Regions from separate parts of the Streptomyces sp. 840.1 genome, predicted to be linked through region 1. Evidence: riboswitches for the same ligand, from Rfam matches in the RefSeq annotation. Region 1 holds a riboswitch; each other region holds the start of a gene.
The links. Region 1 has a riboswitch for S-adenosylmethionine ahead of EDD93_RS33855 (glutathione S-transferase C-terminal domain-containing protein). Riboswitches for the same ligand answer to the same signal wherever they lie in the genome.

Region 1 (4,206 bases):
GAGGGCTCCGTCGAGGGTCTGCGGGCCGGCGACACCGTCACGGGGCGCCACTTCGACGACCGGGCCACTCTCAAGGAAGCGCCGCGCAAGCCCAGCGGCGCGCTGGAGGTCCGGGGAGCGGACGCGAACAACCTGCGCGGCGTCGACGTCGACATCCCGCTCGGGGTCCTCGCCGTGGTCACGGGCGTCGCCGGCTCCGGCAAGAGCTCACTGATCCACGGCTCGGTCTCCGGACTGGACGGGGTGGTGTCGATCGACCAGGGCGCGATCCGGGGCTCGCGACGGAGCAACCCCGCCACGTACACCGGGCTGCTCGACCCGATCCGCAAGGCGTTCGCCAAGGCCAACGACGTGAAGCCGGCCCTGTTCAGCGCCAACTCCGAGGGTGCCTGCCCCGGTTGCAACGGCGTCGGGGTCGTCTACACCGACCTGGCGATGATGGCCGGCGTCGCCACCGTCTGCGAGGAGTGCGAGGGGAAGCGGTTCCTGGCCTCGGTGCTCGAATACCGTCTCGGCGGCCGCGACATCAGCGAGGTGCTCGCGATGTCGGTGACCGAGGCCGAGGAGTTCTTCGGCGCCGGCGAGGCGCACACACCCGCCGCCCACCGCGTTCTCGGCAGGCTAGCCGACGTCGGGCTCGGCTACCTCAGCCTGGGCCAGCCGCTCACCACCCTGTCCGGCGGTGAGCGGCAACGGCTCAAGCTGGCCACGCACATGGGCGAGAAGGGCGGCGTCTACGTCCTCGACGAGCCGACCACCGGCCTGCACCTCGCGGACGTCGAGCAACTGCTCGGCCTGCTCGACCGGCTCGTGGACTCCGGGAAGTCCGTCATCGTGATCGAGCACCACCAAGCGGTCATGGCGCACGCCGACTGGATCATCGACCTCGGCCCCGGCGCCGGTCACGACGGCGGATCGCTCGTCTTCGAGGGCACCCCCGCCGATCTGGTCGAGGACCGCTCCACGCTCACCGGCGAACACCTCGCGGCCTACGTCGGAGCCTGAGGGGGAACGCCGAGGGCGGCCGCCCCGGCCGCCCCGGCCGACGCCGCCGGTGCGTTCAGCGCTCCGGCGGCTTCGGGAAGGCGGGGTGGCCGCCGAGGCGCTCCACGTACTCCTGGAGCCGGGGACGGGCGCCAAGAGTGCCGGCCGGGCCGAGATGGACGAGCGCCACCCACAGGTCCACATCCGCAGCGGTCAGTTCCTCGCCCAGCGCGTAGGGCCGCGGGGCGAGCGACCGCTCCAGCAGGTCCAGGGCCGCCGACCGCTGCGTACGACCCGCCCGGGGCGTGACATCCCGGTCCAGCAGCTCGCGAAGGGCCTCGATGTCCGCCGCCAGCTCCGGCGGCCGCAGCGCCGACGGACGGGCCTCGTCATGGCCCGAGAGCAGGCCCGCGAGATCGCGGAGGATGTCGGGCGTGTGGTTGCTGACGATGCGTCCGCTCCACCGGTCGCACAGCGCGGGCGCCGTCAGCGGACCGTCGTAGTGGTGCAACGTGGCCTCGTACGCGCTGCGCAGCGAGGCGAGCGCCTCGGGCGCCCCGGCGGGGTGCCCCAGGAAGGTGGTGGCGACCGAGTCCTGGAGACCGAGCAGGGCGAGAGTGATCGAGATACGCATCGACCGCGGACAACTCGCCGACAGGAAGAGCTCGTAGCGGTGCGGGGCCGGGTAGAAGCCGCCGGCCAGGCCGACCCCGATGCGGCTGTGGATGCGGGAGGACGGCACGGTCACCTTGGGACGGGGGTGCGGAACGCACGGACCCGGTCCGGACGGGATCGAGCCGCACGTGATCGAGTTGGCTGTGCTGGAACTGCGCGAAGCTGTCTCGGGCATGACTCTCCCTGTGGAGATCCCTGTGGGAACGAGGAAGCCACCGCCGCCTTGTGGGCACCGGCGACCGGATGGGGAACGACTGCGCTTCGGAAACCCGGCCCGAAAACGCGACAGCGCGGACCTGCCGTGCGGAGTGTCAGGTCCTAGTACGCGCTGGAGACACGCAACAGATCGATGTGCAGGCGCCTCGTCAAGCCGTTCCTGGACAAATCCCGCCCGTCCTGACTCCGGGGCTCGCGAGACGCGAGACCACGCTTGCCCCGCCACGCCGGCGGGACCCGGTCGTCACCCGGGGCACCCCGTCGCGGTGGAAGGGTTGCCTGCCAGCGGGCCGGGGCCGATGACCCCGTGAGCAGGACTGATCCCGCACGGGGGCGCTGACAATCGTGACCGTCCAGGCCAGTTTCCGTGCGCCACGTGACGCCGTCAAGGAGGCCACGGGGGGCATCTCGCCTGTTGGTCACCGGCGTTGACACTCCCCTTGACGCATGCATAACTTGCGGTGCGCAACGGCTCCGGTGCCGGCGAGAAGCCCGGATCATCCGGCCGGTGATACCCGCGCTGCGGGATGCCGCAGGAGATGACCGGACGGTGTCCGGCAGCCGCGAGGCCCCACGGGGCGGAATGGTGACGGTGAGAGCGATGCACGCAGCTGAAGGGATGGCTGCCTGGCGGTCCCGGGGCCGCGTCCTGCTCTGCGCGGACCGCGCCGTCGACCTGCAGCGTGTCAGCAGCGCGCTGTGTACCGCCGCCCGTCGCGTCCGCTGCCGAGGCTGACCGCCTTCCGGCGCTCTGACGCTCTGATGCTCTGACGCCCACCGCTGCCGCGGTGCGTCGTCCTCCCCTCCCTGGCCCCGCACCGTGCTGTGCGCCCGCGCTCCGTCGTGTCGTTCCCGACCGGCTCGTCGGCGCCCGGGGTCCGGGCCGGCTTCCGCCGTACGGTCGATCAGGAAGGCACCACCTCCGTGTCCTCGTCACCCTCTCCCCTGCATCTCGCCGTGGCCCTGGACGGCGCGGGCTGGCACCCCGCCGCCTGGCGCGAACCCACGGCCCGGCCCGGCGAACTGTTCACCGCCGCCTACTGGAGCGACCTGGTCACCGAGGCCGAACGCGGACTGCTCGACTTCGTGACCATCGAGGACGGACTCGGCCTCCAGTCCTCGTCCCGCACCGAGCCCGACGGGCGCACCGACCAGGTCCGGGGCCGGCTGGACGCCGTCCTCATCGCGGCGCGGATCGCCCCGCTGACCCGGCACATCGGTATCGTCCCGACGGTGGTGGCCACCCACACGGAGCCCTTCCACATATCCAAGGCCATCGCCACCCTCGACTACGTGAGCACCGGACGTGCGGGCCTGCGCCTGCAGGTCACGGCCCGGAGGCACGAGGCCGCGCACTTCGGCCGCCGCACCCTCCCCCCGTTCGGCGCCGGGGACTACTCCACCCCCGCCGGGCAGGAGCTGCTGAGCAGCCTGTTCGACGAGGCCGCCGACCACATCGAGGTGGTGCGACGGCTCTGGGACAGCTGGGAGGACGACGCCGAGATCCGGGACGTCGCCACCGGACGCTTCATCGACCGTACGAAGCTGCACTACATCGACTTCGAGGGCACGCACTTCCGGGTGAAGGGCCCCTCGGTCACGCCCCGGCCGCCCCAGGGCCAGCCCGTCGTCAGCGCCCTGGCGCACGCGACCGTCCCGTACCGTCTGGTGGCCCGCTCCGCCGACATCGGATACGTCACCCCGCACGACGCCGGCGAGGCCCGAGGCGTCGTGGAGGAGATCCGCACCGAACAGGCGGCGGCGGGCCGCGCCGAGGAGACCCTGCACGTCTTCGGCGACCTGGTGGTCTTCCTGGACGACGACCCCGCCGCGGCCGCCGCCCGCCGGGAACGGCTGGAGGACCTCGCGGGCGAGCCGTACACCAGCGACGCCCCGGTCTTCACCGGAACGCCCGCCGCACTCGCCGATCTCCTCCAGGACCTGGCGACGGCCGGACTGACCGGATTCCGGCTGCGCCCCGCCGTCGCGGGGCACGACCTCCCGGCGATCACCCGGGGCCTGGTCCCCGAACTGCGGCGCCGGGGCGTCTTCCGCCGGGAGTACGAGGCCGGCACCCTGCGCGGACTGCTTGGGCTCACCCGTCCGGCGAACCGCTACGCCGCCACCGCGACCTCGACCGCCTGAGCCGGAAGGACCCCCAGATCATGAGCAAGCCGCTCAAGCAGATCCATCTCGCGGCCCACTTCCCCGGAGTCAACAACACCACCGTGTGGAGTGACCCGAAGGCCGGCAGCCATATCGAGTTCAGTTCCTTCGCACACTTTGCCCGGACCTCCGAGCGCGCGAAGTTCGACTTCCTCTTCCTCGCCG
Region 2 (4,206 bases), 610 kb from region 1:
GGCGGTTCGTACCGGAGACGGGAGGGGCCCAGGTCGCTGAGGGCGGCTGGGATGCCGGACCCCTGTCGAGGCTGTGGACAGGATTTCCACCGCACCGTCGCCGACTGTTCGGCCGAATGCCACCGCGTGCACACCGCACGGGTCTTCCGTCGGCCCGCCGGTTCTGGAACACTCCTGTCGTTTTCGCCCTTATGTTTCCTCACCCCACAGAGGCCCCACTCATGGCAGAACTCAACCGTCGCCGCCTCCTGCAGCTCGCTGGAGGCACGGTCGCCTTCAGCGCGTTGTCGAGCAGCATCGCCCGTGCCGCCTCGCTGCCCGCGAAGGGCCGTACCGGCACGCTCCAGGACGTGGAGCACATCGTGGTGCTGATGCAGGAGAACCGTTCCTTCGATCACTACTTCGGCACCATGAGGGGTGTGCGCGGCTTCGGTGATCCGCGTCCGGTCACGCTGCCCAGCGGGAAGCCGGTCTGGCACCAGAAGGACGGACTCGGCAAGGAGGTGCTGCCGTTCCGGCCCCCCGCCGACGACCTCGGGCTGCAGTTCCTCCAGGATCTGAACCACGACTGGGCCGGCGGTCACCGGGCGATGAACAAGGGCGCGTACGACCAGTGGGTGCCGGCCAAGACGGCCACGACGATGGCCCACCTCACACGCGCAGACATCCCGTTCCACTACGCCCTCGCCGACGCGTTCACCGTCTGCGACGCATATCACTGCTCGTTCCTCGGCTCGACCGACCCGAACCGCTACTACCTGTGGAGCGGGTACACCGGCAACGACAAAACCGGCGGCGGCCCCGTGCTCGGCAACGACGAGGCGGGGTACGGCTGGAAGACCTATCCCGAGCGGCTGGAGGAGGCCGGGGTGTCGTGGAAGGTCTACCAGGACATCGGCGACGGGCTCGACGCCGCCGGTTCCTGGGGGTGGATCGACGACGCGTACCGGGGGACGTACGGCGACAACTCGCTCCTCTACTTCAACAATTATCGCAACGCCAAGCCCGGCGACCCCCTCTTCGACAAGGCGCGCACCGGTACCGACGTCAAGAACGGCGACGGGCTCCTCGACGACCTGAAGGCCGATGTCCGGGCCGGTACGCTCCCCAAGATCTCCTGGGTCGTCTCGCCCGAGGCCTACAGCGAGCACCCCAACTGGCCCGCGAACTACGGAGCCTGGTACATCTCACAGGTGCTGGACGCGCTGACCTCCAACCCCGAGGTCTGGGGCCGGACCGCCCTCTTCATCACCTACGACGAGAACGACGGATTCTTCGACCATGTCGTGCCGCCGTTCGTGCCGTCGGGCGCGGCGCAGGGACTGTCGACCGTGGACACCTCGGCCGACCACTTCCCCGGCGACGTCCGGTACGCGGCCGGGCCGTACGGGCTCGGCCAGCGCGTGCCCATGACGGTCGTGTCCCCCTGGAGCACCGGCGGGTTCGCGTGCTCGGAGGTCTTCGACCACACCTCCGTCATCCGGTTCATGGAGAAGCGCTTCGGCGTGCGCGAGCCCAACATCTCGCCCTGGCGGCGGGCCGTCTGCGGTGACCTCACCTCGGCATTCGACTTCAGCCGCACGGATGCCGCACCGGCCGAGCTGCCCTCCACGGACGGATACGCGCCGCCGGACGGGGCCCGGCACCCCGACTACGTACCGGTACCGCCGGTCTCCGGCCGTGTGCCGAAGCAGGAGACCGGCACCCGGCCCACCCGGCCGCTGCGGTACGCGCCCCTCGTGGACGGAGCGGCCGACCCCGGGGCCGGGAAGTACCGGCTCACCTTCAGTGGGGGCGACGCGGCCGGGGCGCAGTTCCTGGTGACGTCGCCGAACCGGGGCGACGGGCCCTGGACCTACACCACCGAGGCGGGCAAGTCGGTCTCCGACAGCTGGAACACGGCCTACTCCGGCGGAGTGACCGACCTCACCGTGCACGGTCCGAACGGGTTCCTGCGCGGCTTCCGTGGGCCCGGCAAGGCGGCCGGACCGGAGGTGACGGCGCGTCACAACCCGGCCAGTGGTGCCCTCGACCTGACCCTCACCCACACCGGTTCGGGGACCGTCCAGCTGACCGTGCGCAACGCGGACGCGTACGGCGGGGGCGCGCAGACCTTCGCCGTGCGGGCGGGCGCCACCGTGAAGCACACCGTTGACCTGCGGGGGAGCAAGCGCTGGTACGACGTCACGGTGGTGTCGGACGCGGACGCCACGTTCCTGCGCCGGTTCGCCGGACACGTCGAGACGGGCGAGGCCGGCACGAGCGACCCGGGCCTCGTCACCGGCTGACCGGCCGCCCCGGCGCCGTAACCGGCAGCCGGCGCGGAGTGTCGGGGGCGCACGGGCCGGGCCGGCCCGGCCCTGTGCGTTCCTGACTGCCCGTCGGCTGATTGGGCCCGGCGTGTCGGAGGGTGCCGCCGCGGTGCGTTAGGGTTTTTGCCGGGTCATGAGTTCCAGTGCGCAGCCCCGGCTTGCTGGACGGCACCCCGCTCCGCTGCGGGTGCTCCGGGTGACGACCTGCCCCGTGCGCGAGGTACGGGGAACAGCGGACCGCGGTGCAGAGCGCTCGGGGTCCATCATCCCCGGGAGGCGGGAATCACCATGCTGCGTCATCTCACCGAGCACGGCTCCGTGCGGAGCGAGGACTGCGACCGGTACGCCGCAGGCCATCAAGTGCACTGGATCCATGCCAAGAAGTGCCGGCAGGAGCCCGGTCAGGCCGTTGAGATACTGCTGACCGCCGGTGATGTCCGGGACGATGGGTGGGTCGAGCTGCGTGCCGCGTTCGACTGCGCGGGCAGCCTTCCTAGGGTGTGGACGCACGCTCCCGACGGGCTGCGGGAATCGCTCGCCGGTCACCGGGGGCGCGTGTACTGGCTCGCCCGGTGGCATGCGCTCAAGCTCGTCGACGGTGCCGACCGGGTCGCCGGACTCGTCAACGTCGCCTTGGAGAGCGGCGAGTTGTGCGGAGACCTGGCTTCCGGACGCTCGTAGCCGAGTGCGGCGGCTGCCGTCCCCGGGTGGAGACGGGGCTTCGACGGGGTGATCAATTGTCGTGACTTGTCAGCCTGTTGCTTCATTCGGGGCGCACAATTGATCGCCATTGACCGCTGTGGCGTCACATAACATCCTTATAGTGGACGTGCGTTGATCGCACGATCGTGACGCGTGACGTGTTCGCCACAGAAGTCAGGACGATGACGCGCCCATCCTCCACAGAGCCCGAGTCCGCCTCGCCCCCTCCAAAGTGCCCCGCGCACGCGGGGACGGGGGCCGTGCCCCTCAGCGGGCCCTCGTTCCAGACCGAGCCGCAGGCCGTCTACCGCGCCATGCGGCGGGACCACGGGCCGGTCGTCCCCGTCGAGCTGCCGGGCGGATTCCCCGCCTGGCTGGTCATCGGGTACCGCGAGCTCCATCAGGTCACCAGCGACGGTGAGTTGTTCCCCCGCGATGTCGGACTGTGGAACCAGTGGGAGCACATCCCCGACGACTGGCCGCTGCTGCCCATGGTCGGACGACCGCTGCCGTCCATCTACTTCAGCGCCGGGGACGAGCACCGGCGGCACGCGCGGATGGTCGGACCCGCCCTCGAAGGGGCCGACCCGTTCGAGATCCGCCGCCACAGCGAGCAGCTGGCCGACCGGCTGATCGACGCCGTGTGCAGCCGGGGCGCCGCCGACCTCGTCGCCGACTTCTGCGAACCCCTTCCCGTGCTCGTCCTCGCACGGCTGGTCGGCTTCCCCGACGACGAGGGCGCCGGCATCGCCCGGGTGCTGAAGGACCTGGCCGACGGCGGTCCGGGCGCGCAGGAGGCCCACCTGCGTTTCGGGGAGCACATGACACGGCTGGTCGCCGCGAAGCGTGCCGAGCCCGGCGACGACGTCACCTCGCGGATGCTCGCCTCCCCCGAGGCCTTCACCGACGAGGAGTACATGCTCGACCTGATGGCCATCACGGCCGCCGGGCACCTCACCACCGCCGACTGGATCAGCAACTCGCTGCGGCTGATGCTCACCGAGGACGAGTTCGCGCACTCGATGGCGGGCGGCCGGCGCAGTGTGGGCGAGACCATGAACGAGGTGCTCTGGGAGGACGCGCCGACCCAGATCCTCGCCGGACGCTGGGCCGCCCGGGACACCCGGCTCGGCGGACATTCGATCGCGGCGGGGGACATGCTGCTGCTCGGGCTCGGCGCGGCCAACACCGA
Region 3 (4,206 bases), on a different contig from region 1:
CAGGAGAGGGTGCGTGCGCCGGAACGCGTCGACCGCGGCCGAATGTATCTGCCCAACTGCCCTCTGCAACAGGTCAATCGGACGAGAATTCTGGGCAGCGCCGAACGCCCGAATATGAGGAACTCATAAGATTCCAGGGCAAGTCGGGCCAGGCAAAGGCGACTTATGGCGCAAGAGGCTCAGGCACTTTGGCTGCATCTTGTCGTGGCCGGGCGCATTCTCATATGCGGGCGGCACGGGCAGCGGAGGGGTCTTCCCACACTCTACCGCGCTCAACCATGCAGAATTGCCCCCTCCGCTTCTGTCGCGGAGAGGGCAATCGCGGTGACTCGTCGAAGCGGGACCGCTCGGGTCCCGGGGCTCAGCAGCCGCCGGCGACGGCCGGGATGATCGAGATGCCGGCGCCGTCCGGGGTGACCGCTTCCAGGCCGCCCTCGAAGCGCACGTCGTCGTCGTTGACGTACACGTTGACGAAACGGCGGAGCTTGCCCTGGTCGTCCAGGACACGGGCGGCGATGCCCGGGTGGTCCTTCTCCAGGGACTCGATGACCTGGGAGAGGGTCGCGCCCTCGGCCGGGACCTCGGCCTGGCCGCCCGTGTAGGTGCGGAGGATGGTGGGGATACGGACCTTGACGCTCATGGTGGGTGCCCTTCCTGGAGTCACGGGTGGTCGGAGGCTGCGGCAGCCTCTCAGCTGGTGCGGCGGACCGCTCAGGCGGTGCCGAGGCCGGCGGCGCGGAAGGCGTCCAGGCTAGGCCTGATCGTCGCCGTCGCCTGCGAGGTGGCGGCCACCGCGTCCAGCGTCTTGAGGCCGTCACCGGTGTTCAGGACGACCGTCGTGAGCGACGGGTCGAGCAGACCCGCCTCGATCAGCTTCTTCGTCACTCCGACGGTCACCCCGCCCGCGGTCTCGGCGAAGATGCCCTCGGTGCGCGCCAGCAGCTTGATCGCGTCGACGACCTGCTCGTCGTTGACGTCCTCGACGGCACCGCCGGTGCGGCGGGCGATGTCCAGGACGTACGGGCCGTCGGCCGGGTTGCCGATCGCCAGGGACTTGGCGATCGTGTTCGGCTTCTGCGGCCGCACCACGTCGTGACCGGCCTTGAAGGCGGCGGAGACCGGCGAGCAGCCTTCGGCCTGGGCGCCGAAGATCTTGTACGGCCGGTCCTCGACCAGACCGAGCTTGATCAGCTCCTGGAGGCCCTTGTCGATCTTCGTGAGCTGCGAGCCGGACGCGATCGGGATGACGATCTGGTCGGGCAGCCGCCAGCCGAGCTGCTCGCAGATCTCGTACGCGAGCGTCTTGGAACCCTCGCCGTAGTACGGGCGCAGGTTGACGTTGACGAAGCCCCAGCCCTCGCCGAGCGGGTCGCCGATGAGCTCCGAGCAGAAGCGGTTGACGTCGTCGTAGTTGCCCTCGATGCCGACCAGCTCACCGCCGTACACCGCGGCCATGACGACCTTGCCCTGCTCCAGGTCGTGCGGGATGAACACACAGGAGCGCAGGCCGGCGCGGGCTGCGGCGGCGCCCACCGCACCGGCGAGGTTGCCGGTGGAGGAGCAGGAGAGCGTGGTGAAACCGAAGGCACGGGCGGCCTCGACGGCGATCGCGACGACGCGGTCCTTGAAGGAGTGCGTCGGGTTGCCGGAGTCATCCTTGACGTACAGGCCGCCGGTGACGCCCAGCTCACGGGCGAGGTTGTCGGCCTTGACCAGCTTGGTGAAGCCGGGGTTGATGTTCGGCTTGTCCGCGACGTCGGAGGGGACCGGCAGCAGCGGCGCGTAACGCCAGATGTTGTCGGGTCCGGCCTCGATGCGCTTCTTCAGCTCGTCCGGGGAACCGGTCGGCAGGTCGTAAGCCACTTCGAGCGGTCCGAAACAGCTCGAACAGGCGAAAAGGGGACCGAGTGCGAATCGCTCTCCGCACTCGCGGCAGGAAAGTGCCGCGGCGGGACCGAGGTCCACAGAAGATTCGGTAGATGCTGCAACAGTCTCAACAGCCATGATGGCGAGGCCCTTTCTCCTCATCTTCCTCGTGACGCGTTTCGCCACGAGACGGAATTGGCACCTTCCCCACCCGACCTCGCGGAAGGGGGTCCCCCCTGCTCGAGCGAAGTCGAGAGCTTGGGGGTGGGATGGTTGCCGGGACTTCAACGGGCCGTTCCCTCTGTCCCTCTGGATGAGCGCTATGGCACTGGATCATCGATCCAGGCGTTTATCGGCGGACGGACCCCGGCATGCCACGGCCGTCTGCGTTGTTCAAGACTGTAACCGAAGCACCGGACTGTTGAGATAGTCGTCCGAACCGCGAGATGGATCACATACAGGGAGTATCGACCGTGCTGGAAGAGGTCGAACGCTGGCTGACCAGGCGTTCCTGGTCGTGCGCCGACCGCCCGCTGGAGCAGCTCCTGGCCGCCCGGGGAGGCGACCCGAGGCGCAGCCGCGTGAGTGTCGTACTGCCCGCGCTCAACGAGGCGGCGACGGTCGGGGACATCGTCCGCACGATCCGGCGCGAGCTCATGGAGAAGGTCCGGCTGGTCGACGAGCTCGTGGTGATCGACTCCGGCTCCACGGACGCGACCTCCGAGGTCGCCCGCGAGGCGGGCGCCCGGGTGATCCACCGGGACGAGATCCTGCCCCGGCTGCCTGCCGTCCCCGGCAAGGGCGAGGTGCTGTGGCGGTCACTGCTGGTGACCGGCGGTGACATCGTCTGCTTCGTCGACGCGGACCTGAAGGACTTCTCGGCCGACTTCGTCTCCGGCATCGTCGGCCCGCTGCTGACCGACCCCTCGGTGCAGTTCGTCAAGGCGATGTACGACCGTCCCCTCGGGGACACCGCCGGTCAGGGCGGGCGGGTCACCGAACTGGTGGCACGGCCGCTGCTCAATCTGCACTGGCCGCAGCTGGCCGGCTTCGTCCAGCCGCTGGGCGGCGAGTACGCCATACGCCGCTCGCTGCTCGAACAGCTGCCGTTCCCGGTCGGTTACGGAGTGGAGCTGGGGCTGCTCGTCGACGCCCTGCACACCGTCGGCCTGGACGCGCTCGGCCAGGTCGACGTCGGCGTCCGCGTCCACCGCCACCAGGACGGCCGGGCGCTCGGCCGGATGGCGGCGGCCATCTACCGGACCGCCCAGCTGCGGCTTTCGCGCGGCCATCTGGTCCGCCCCGCGCTGACCCAGTTCGAGCGCGGCGAGAACGGCTTCGTGCCGCACACGTACCCGGTGGACACCGAGGAGCGGCCGCCGATGCGCGAGATCGAGGAGTACGTCGCGCGCCGGGCGGCATGACGCGGGGCGGCACGGAGCGGAGGCGGTGCGGCGAGACGCCGCCGTACGCACGTTTGGACAGTTCGGGATCGGGCTAGATTCCGCGCATGGTCTCCGAGCACGCCCCCCAGTCCGCCGCCCAGGTACTCGTCGCGTCCAACCGCGGCCCGGTCTCGTACACCCTGCGGGAGGACGGCTCGCTCGACGCGAAACGGGGCGGCGGCGGGCTCGTCTCCGGGCTGAGCGCGGTGGACGACAAGATGTGGGTCTGCGCCGCGCTCGGTGACGGCGACCGCGAGGCGGTACGGCGCGGGGTCGGGGAGCCGGGCGTACGGATGCTCGACATCGACGCGGACGTGCACGCCGACGCGTACAACGGCATCGCGAACTCGGTGCTCTGGTTCGTCCACCACATGCTCTACCAGACCCCGGTGGAACCCGTCTTCGACGCGGAGTTCCGCCGCCGGTGGGCGTCCTTCGAGGCCTACAACCTGGCCTTCGCCCAGGCGCTCGCCGAGGAGGCGGGCGAGGGCGCGGCGGTCCTGGTGCAGGACTACCACCTGGTGCTGGTGCCCGGCATGCTCCGCGAGCTCCGCCCCGACCTGCGGATCGGCCACTTCTCGCACACCCCGTGGGCGCCCGTCGACTACTTCCGGATGCTGCCCGACGACATCGCGGAGCAGGTGCTGCGCGGCATCCTCGGCGCCGACCGGGCCGCGTTCCTGACCCGCCGCTGGGCGGACGGCTTCATCGGCTGCTGCACGGAGATCCTGGGCGGCACCGGCCGCACCCGCGTCGGCGTGCACGGGCTCGGCGCCGACGGGGACTTCCTGCGCCGGCGCGCGCACGAGGCGGACGTGGACGAGCGGATGGCGGCGCTGCGCGAGCAGGTGGGCCCCGGCCGCAAGACGGTCGTGCGGGTGGACCGCACGGAGCT

Region 2: it holds a riboswitch for S-adenosylmethionine, as region 1 does, so the genes downstream of both, EDD93_RS36580 (hypothetical protein) here and EDD93_RS33855 (glutathione S-transferase C-terminal domain-containing protein) in region 1, are expected to answer to the same signal.
Region 3: it holds a riboswitch for S-adenosylmethionine, as region 1 does, so the genes downstream of both, thrC (threonine synthase) here and EDD93_RS33855 (glutathione S-transferase C-terminal domain-containing protein) in region 1, are expected to answer to the same signal.

Annotation. Positions count from the first base shown of each region.
Region 1 is NZ_RJUU01000003.1:305,738-309,943, reverse strand. Features, by position in the region: gene EDD93_RS33860 (excinuclease ABC subunit UvrA) at 1-1,005, shown strand, start outside; gene EDD93_RS33855 (glutathione S-transferase C-terminal domain-containing protein) at 1,061-1,834, opposite strand; SAM riboswitch class IV at 2,081-2,226, opposite strand; gene EDD93_RS33850 (LLM class flavin-dependent oxidoreductase) at 2,800-4,020, shown strand; gene EDD93_RS33845 (NtaA/DmoA family FMN-dependent monooxygenase) at 4,041-4,206, shown strand, end outside.
Region 2 is NZ_RJUU01000003.1:917,513-921,718, reverse strand. Features, by position in the region: gene EDD93_RS36585 (phosphocholine-specific phospholipase C) at 222-2,288, shown strand; SAM riboswitch class IV at 2,442-2,551, shown strand; gene EDD93_RS36580 (hypothetical protein) at 2,601-2,993, shown strand; gene EDD93_RS36575 (cytochrome P450) at 3,197-4,206, shown strand, end outside.
Region 3 is NZ_RJUU01000001.1:1,746,591-1,750,796, forward strand. Features, by position in the region: gene EDD93_RS08115 (MoaD/ThiS family protein) at 362-640, opposite strand; gene thrC (threonine synthase) at 712-2,004, opposite strand; SAM riboswitch class I at 2,022-2,186, opposite strand; gene EDD93_RS08125 (glucosyl-3-phosphoglycerate synthase) at 2,340-3,290, shown strand; gene EDD93_RS08130 (trehalose-6-phosphate synthase) at 3,377-4,206, shown strand, end outside.